Regions from separate parts of the Cnuibacter physcomitrellae genome, predicted to be linked through region 1. Evidence: riboswitches for the same ligand, from Rfam matches in the RefSeq annotation. Region 1 holds a riboswitch; the other holds the start of a gene.
What was found. Region 1 has a riboswitch for thiamine pyrophosphate ahead of thiM (hydroxyethylthiazole kinase). Riboswitches for the same ligand answer to the same signal wherever they lie in the genome.
Positions count from the first base shown of each region.

Region 1 (3,476 bases):
GTCGGTGGTGCGTACTGCTTCACACGACCCAATCACGAAAAGGTGAACGTCAGGCGACAGGAGTCCGCGAGTCGGGCCAACAGACGATGATGCCCCACGAGCCCGTCTCCGTCGACCCCGCGTGCGGGGGTCAGTCGCGGGACCGCTCCGCAGGCGTCCGACGGATGCGTTCGCCGAGCACCGACACGATGGTCGCCGTCGCGACGCCCACGATGACGATGCCCCCGGCCATCAGCATGACGGCGAGGATGCGGCCGAGCGCGGTGACGGGGTAGTAGTCGCCGTATCCCACCGTGGCGATCGTGACACATGCCCACCACAGGGCGTCGCCGAAGGTCTCGATGTTCGCTCCGGGTGCTCCCCGTTCGGCGGCGAGCACGCCGAGGGAGATGGAGTAGACGAAGAGGACCGCGAACAGAGCGGCGTAGCTCACGACGCGCCCGCGCACGGCCGATCCGGACCGGCCCCGGAGGGCGGGGATGCGGTGGAGGTACGACAGCAGGAGCAGAGGCCGGAAGACCGGGACGATGACCGCGAGCAGCTCGACGGGGGTCTCGCGGACGAACCGCGCCTTGCGCGGGGCTCGCAGGAAGCGGACGAGGTACTCGACGACGAAGAGCGTCCAGGTGGCGGAGATGAAGAGGGTGAGCGCCGTCCGCTCGTCACCGGTCAGGTCGGTCGCGAGCACCTGAACGCTGTACGCGACGAGGAACGCGAGCGACAGGCAGAGGAGGAGGCTCCGGGTGGCGCGCACCCAGCCGCGCTCCTGCTCGGGATGCGGCGCGTGCGGCTCGTCCGACGCGCGCGGTTCCTGCGGCGCGCGCGGCACGTGCGGGCTGCTCTCGGTCATGTCGGCACCACGATCCCACGGGCCGACGGGAGCAGACGGTAGGTTGGTCGCGTGTCAGACTCGGGGGCAGAGGCCAGACGCGTCGCGGTGGCGCGCGACGAGAGTCTGCCCGATGTCGACTGGGCCGATCCTCCGGCGGGGACGGTCGTCTCCACCTTCCTCGCTCCGAGCGGCCGCCTCGCCACCTGGTCTCTCGGCGATCCCGCGCATCCGCGGGTCGTGCTCGTCGCGGGGGCGACGGGTTCCAAGGAGGACTTCCACTTCCTCATGCCCGAGCTCGTCGCGGCCGGGTATTTCACGCAGAGCTACGACCTGGCGGGGAACTTCCAGTCGGCGGGCGCCGGCCCGTGGAACCTGGAGCCGCCGGAGGACCGGTACACGCTGCGACTCTTCGTCGACGACATGATCGCGTTCCTCGAGGCCGGCACGACACCGGCGCACCTCCTGGGGTACTCGTTCGCCGGGGTGGTGGCCGCGGTGGTCGCGGTCCAGAGACCCGAGCTGGTGGCGAGCCTCACGTTCCTCGGCACCCCTCCCGACCCCGGGCAGAGCTTCGCCGGGGTGAAGCGGCTCGGCCCCTTCGCCCGGCTCGCCACCCCCGGCGCGGCCGCGGCGCTCATGCGCTGGGGCGTCCAGGTCAACGTGCTGCACGTCAAGCCCGGGCGGCTGGCGTTCGTGCGCGACCGCTTCCGCTTCACCAGGCGCGATGCGCATCGCGACATCATGCGCATCATGATGGAGGCGCCCGACGTTGAGTCGCGGTTGCGGGCGCTGAGCATCCCCAAGGCCGTCGCTGTGGGCGAGCACGATCTGTGGCCGCTCGAGCGGCACGCCCGCTTCGCGGAGGCCATCGGGGCGAGCATCAGCGTGTACCGCACCGGGCACAGCCCCTGCGAGGATGCGCCCTACGAGCTGGCCGCCGACATGCTCGCGCTGTTCGAGAAGGCGGATCCACCAGCGCCGTCGGCCTGAACCCTGCCGCGCTAGGGTGGGATCACACGTGACACGGGGTGCCCTGCGGGGCTGAGAACACACCCGTCGAACCTGATCTAGTTCGTACTAGCGAAGGGATGTCGCTCTTGACGCGCACGCCTGACCATCTGCTCGACCTCACCTGCTCCGCGCTGGAGGAGGTCCGCGCACGCACGCCGCTCGTGCAGTGCATCACGAACAGCGTGGTGGTGAACGTCACCGCCAACTCCCTGCTCGCCCTGGGCGCCTCCGCTGCGATGGTCGACATCCCCGGGGAGGCCGGGCCGTTCGCGACGGTCGCCTCGGGCCTCCTCGTGAACCTCGGGACCCCGACCTCGGAGCAGCGGGAGGCGATGCTGGAGGCGGTGGCCGCAGCGAGCGAGGCGGGCACGCCGTGGGTGCTCGACCCGGTCGCGGTCGGGGCCCTGCCCGTGCGCACGGCGCTGGCCGGACGGCTCGTCGACCTCGGCCCCACCGTGGTGAGGGGGAACGCCTCCGAGATCCTCGCGGTGGCGGGCGCGGGAGCGGGCGGCCGCGGAGTCGACGCGTCCGACGGAGTCGAGTCGGCCCTGCCCGCCGCGCGATCGCTGGCGGAGCGGACCGGGGGAGTGGTCGCGGTCTCGGGGCCCGTGGACGTCGTCACCGACGGACGCGACGTCATCCGGATCGCGAACGGGCATCCCCTGCTCACGCGGATCACGGGCGGGGGGTGCGCGCTGGGGGCGGTGATGGCGGCCTTCGCCGCGGTCGACGACGACCGCTTCGCGACCACGGTCGCGGCGATCACCGTCTACACGGTCGCGGCCGAGCTCGCCGCGGCCCGTGCCGCGGGCCCGGGGAGCTTCGGCGTCGAGATGCTCGACGCCCTCGCCGCCGTCGACGCCGACACGATCCGCCGCCTCGGGATGCTGTCGTGAACGCCGATCTCTCCGTCTACCTCGTGACGGACTCGCGCCTCGCCGCCGCTGCCGGCCACGACCTCGTCGAGCTCGTGCTCGCGGCGGTGGAGGGCGGTGCCACCGCCGTCCAGGTGAGGGAGAAGGATGCACCGGCTCGCGAGTTCCTCGCCACCGTGACCCGGCTCGGGCGGGCCCTTCCCGAGGGGGTCGCGCTCCTGGTCAACGACCGCGTCGACGTCTTCCTCGCCGCGCGCGGGTCGGGAGCGCGGGTGAGCGGTGTGCACGTCGGCCAATCCGACCTGCCCGTCGCGACGGTGCGGGAGATGATCGGGCCGGACGCGCTGCTCGGTCTCAGCGCGTCGACGCCCGAGCAGCTGAGGGAGGCGGCCGCGCATCCGTCGCGGGTCGACTACGTCGGGATCGGGGCGCTGCATCCCACGACGACCAAGAGGGACGCGCCCGCCGCCCTCGGGCACGACGAGTTCGCGCGGCTGGTCGCTGTCGGCGACCTGCCCGCGGTGGGCATCGGGGGCGTGACCGAGGCGGACCTGCCGCGGATGCGCGCGGCGGGTGCGGCCGGCGCCGCGGTGGTCTCGGCGATCTGCTCGGCACCCGATCCCGCGGTCGCCGCTCGACGCCTCCGCGCGGCGTGGGGAGCGAGCTCGTGACCGCGCTCCCTCCCGTCCCCCGTGTGCTCAGCATCGCCGGGACGGACCCGACGGGAGGCGCGGGCATCCAGGCCGACCTCAAGAGCA
Region 1 covers NZ_BMHD01000001.1:3,517,014-3,520,489, forward strand. Annotated here, with positions in the region: gene IEX69_RS16530 (potassium channel family protein) at 131-850, opposite strand; gene IEX69_RS16535 (alpha/beta fold hydrolase) at 902-1,822, shown strand; TPP riboswitch at 1,847-1,938, shown strand; gene thiM (hydroxyethylthiazole kinase) at 1,921-2,739, shown strand; gene thiE (thiamine phosphate synthase) at 2,736-3,389, shown strand; gene thiD (bifunctional hydroxymethylpyrimidine kinase/phosphomethylpyrimidine kinase) at 3,386-3,476, shown strand, end outside.

Region 2 (3,476 bases), on a different contig from region 1:
GGAGACCCTGTCGCGGATCTCGGGCTTCGGGAGCCGGAGCGCCTTGAGCGACACCGTCAGCTCGTCCTCGACCGTGCCCGAGACGAACTGGTGCTCGGGATCCTGGAAGACCGTGCCGATGCGCGTGAGGAGCTCACGAGAACGCCAGCGGGCCGGATGCGGGCCGGCGCCCGTCGCCAGCTCGTCCGACGCCCGCACCTCGCCCGCCTCGGGCGGGATGAGCCCGGCGAGGGTGAGCGCGAGGGTCGACTTCCCCGCCCCGTTCGGACCGGTGACCACGAGGGCCCGGCCGGCGGAGAGGACGAGCTCGATGTCGGATGCCACGGGTCGGCCGGGCACGCGGGCCACCGCGAGCGCGCCGGCCGTGAGCAGCTCGGACCGCGCCGTGTCGGCTGCCGGTCGATCGTCGGCGTTCGTGGAGCGCGCCGCTCGTCCGCCGAGCGGGTCGATGCCCGGGACCCAGACGCCGGCGTCGGCGAGCCGCCGCCCCTCCGCGGCGATGACCTGCCGAGCGGGGCCGTCGGCGAGCACGCCGCCCTCGGCGTCCAGCACCACGATCCGCTCGACGACGTCGAGCCAGACGTCGACCCGGTGCTCGATGACGACCAGGGTCGCTCCTGTCGACCGCACCACCCTGTCGACCGTGTCGCGCACCTCGATCACCCCGTCGGGGTCGAGGTTGGCGGTGGGCTCGTCGAGGAGGATCAGGCCCGGCCTCATGGCGAGCACGCCGGCGAGCGCCACCCGCTGCTTCTGACCGCCCGAGAGCTCCGAGGTCGCGTGGTCGAGCGGCAGGTCGAGGCCGACCGCGTCGAGCGACTCCCCCACCCGACGCCAGATCTCGTCCCGCGGCACGCCGAGGTTCTCGCATCCGAAGGCGATGTCGTCTCCGACGCGAGCGAGCACGAGGTGGGCGTCCGGGTCCTGGAGCAGGAGCCCGGCGCGTCCGCGCACCTCCTCCGGACGCACGCCGTCGAGCAGGAGCTCGCCGACCTCGTCGCCCTCCTCCGCGCCGCCGAGCACCCCGGCCATCGCCTGCAGGAGCGTGGACTTGCCCGCTCCCGACGCCCCGAGCACGAGGACCCGCTCGCCCGGCTCGATGACGAGGTCGAGGTCGCGCACGGCCCACTCCTCGCGGCCGGCGTGGCGCCAGCCCCACCCGCGCGCCGACACCCGGGCGGCCGACGCGCGGACCGCGTCGGCGCTCACGCTCGGCGGACCGCCTCGCGTCCTGCGGCGAAGCGGTTGAGGGCGCCGGTGCGGGCGAGGCCCCGCACGATCAGCCACGACCCGAGGCCCGCGATGATCGCACCTCCGATGACGGAGCACACCGCGTACACGACCATGAACACGGTGTCGGCGCCGACGTACCAGGTGATGAGATCGTTCACCGCCATGCCGACGCCCGCGCCCGCGCCCGCCAGGACGGCCACGTAGACCCGGTAGTTGGCGTAGAGGAAGAGCGCGAACACGATCTCGGCCCCGAGCCCCTGAGCGAGGCCGGAGAGCAGAGTCGCGACGCCCCACTGGGTGCCGATGAGCGCCGAGACCACCGCGGCGACGAGCTCGGTGTAGAGCGCCGCTCCCGGCTTCCGGACGATGAGCCCGCCGAGGACCCCGGCGAAGAGCCAGACACCATAGAGGAGGGCCTGGGCACCGGGCAGGAGGGCCTCGAGCGGCGCCCCCACGGGGGCGTAGGCGAGGTTCCAGACCCAGAAGACGAGCCCGGCGGCGACTCCGACGACGCTCGCGACGACGATGTCGACGACTCGCCAGCGGAGCGAGCGGCGTCGACCCGAGCCGAGGCCGGGTCCGGTGGTGGAGGTGATGGTGGTGTGCACGTCGTGCCCCTTCGATCGCGTGATGCGTGGGCACGGGTCGCCGCATCCGCTCGTGTGCGGACACGGCGATGAGGAGAACTGCCTCCCTGCGCTGGCATGACCCAGATCAGGTTCGACGGTCGGAGGTTGAGAACCTCCCTCTCAGCCCGGCTCACCGGACTCCCGTGTTTTCCTGGCGATCCTAGCGCAGGATGCCGCCGACTACTTCTTGGCGGCCTTCACCAGCTTGGCGAGCACGTGGCCGGCGACGAGGACGAACGGGATGCCGACCGCGAGGAGCGCGATGAGGTTCGGCTGGAACCGCACGCCGAGCGACGTGGTGACGTACGCCCCGATCGGGACGCTCACGCCGCCGCCGCCGAAGCCCTCCCCCTCCGCGTCGGCGTCGGACTTCGCCCCCATGTTGCCGTTGCCGCCGCCGAAGCCGAACCACACCAGCGCGACGGGAACGATGGTCGCTCCGTCGATCTCGACCGGAGCCCCGTAGGACGCGTCCACGCCGAGGCGCTTGAGCGGCTCGGTGACCTTCTCGACCAGCTGAGTCATGCATCCACGCTACCGCTGAAGCACCCCGCACGCACGGGCACCCTGAAGCTGTGTGCGCCGTCGGCCGATCCCGGTACGGTGAGCACGCGAGACCCCGAATCCCCTGAGGAGATCAGATGCAGTCCTGGCCCGGTACGGCCTATCCGCTCGGCGCGACCTACGACGGGAGCGGCACCAACTTCGCCCTGTTCAGCGAGGTGGCCGAGAAGGTCGAGCTCTGCCTGTTCGACGAGCAGGGCGAGGAGACGCGGGTCGAGCTCATCGACGTCGACGCCTTCGTCTGGCACGCCTACCTCCCCCAGGTGCAGCCGGGCCAGCGCTACGGCTACCGCGTCTACGGGCCGTACGAGCCGGAGAAGGGGCTCCGCTGCAACCCCAACAAGATCCTGCTCGACCCGTACGCCAAGGCGACGAGCGGCGGCATCGACTGGGACCAGTCGTTGTTCTCCTACAACTTCGGCGACCCCGACTCGCGCAACGACGACGACTCGGCCGGCCACATGACCCATGGCGTGGTCATCAACCCGTTCTTCGACTGGTCGGGCGACCGACGGCTGCGCATCCCCTACAACCAGTCAGTGATCTACGAGGCCCACGTGAAGGGTCTCACAGAGCTGCACCCGGCCGTGCCGGAGGAGCAGCGCGGCACCTACGCGGGAGTCGCGCACCCCGCCGTGGTCGAGCACCTCCGGAAGCTCGGCGTCACCGCGATCGAGCTGATGCCGGTGCACCAGTTCGTCAACGACTCCACGCTCGTCGACAAGGGGCTGTCGAACTACTGGGGCTACAACACCATCGGCTTCTTCGCCCCGCACCACGCCTACTCGTCCACGGGCGATCACGGTCAGCAGGTGCAGGAGTTCAAGGGCATGGTGAAGACCCTGCACGCCGCCGGCATCGAGGTCATCCTCGACGTGGTCTACAACCACACCGCGGAGGGCAACCACCTCGGGCCGACGCTGTCGTTCCGAGGCATCGACAACGCGGCCTACTACCGCCTCGTCGACGACGACCCGAAGTACTACATGGACTACACGGGCACCGGCAACTCGCTGAACGTCCGACAGCCGCACTCCCTGCAGCTGATCA
Region 2 covers NZ_BMHD01000002.1:119,112-122,587, forward strand. Annotated here, with positions in the region: gene IEX69_RS17460 (ABC transporter ATP-binding protein) at 1-1,209, opposite strand, end outside; gene IEX69_RS17465 (ECF transporter S component) at 1,206-1,841, opposite strand; TPP riboswitch at 1,908-2,017, opposite strand; gene IEX69_RS17470 (spore germination protein GerW family protein) at 2,043-2,387, opposite strand; gene glgX (glycogen debranching protein GlgX) at 2,504-3,476, shown strand, end outside.
Region 2: linked by a shared signal. The riboswitch ahead of IEX69_RS17465 (ECF transporter S component) and the one ahead of thiM (hydroxyethylthiazole kinase) in region 1 are both predicted to bind thiamine pyrophosphate.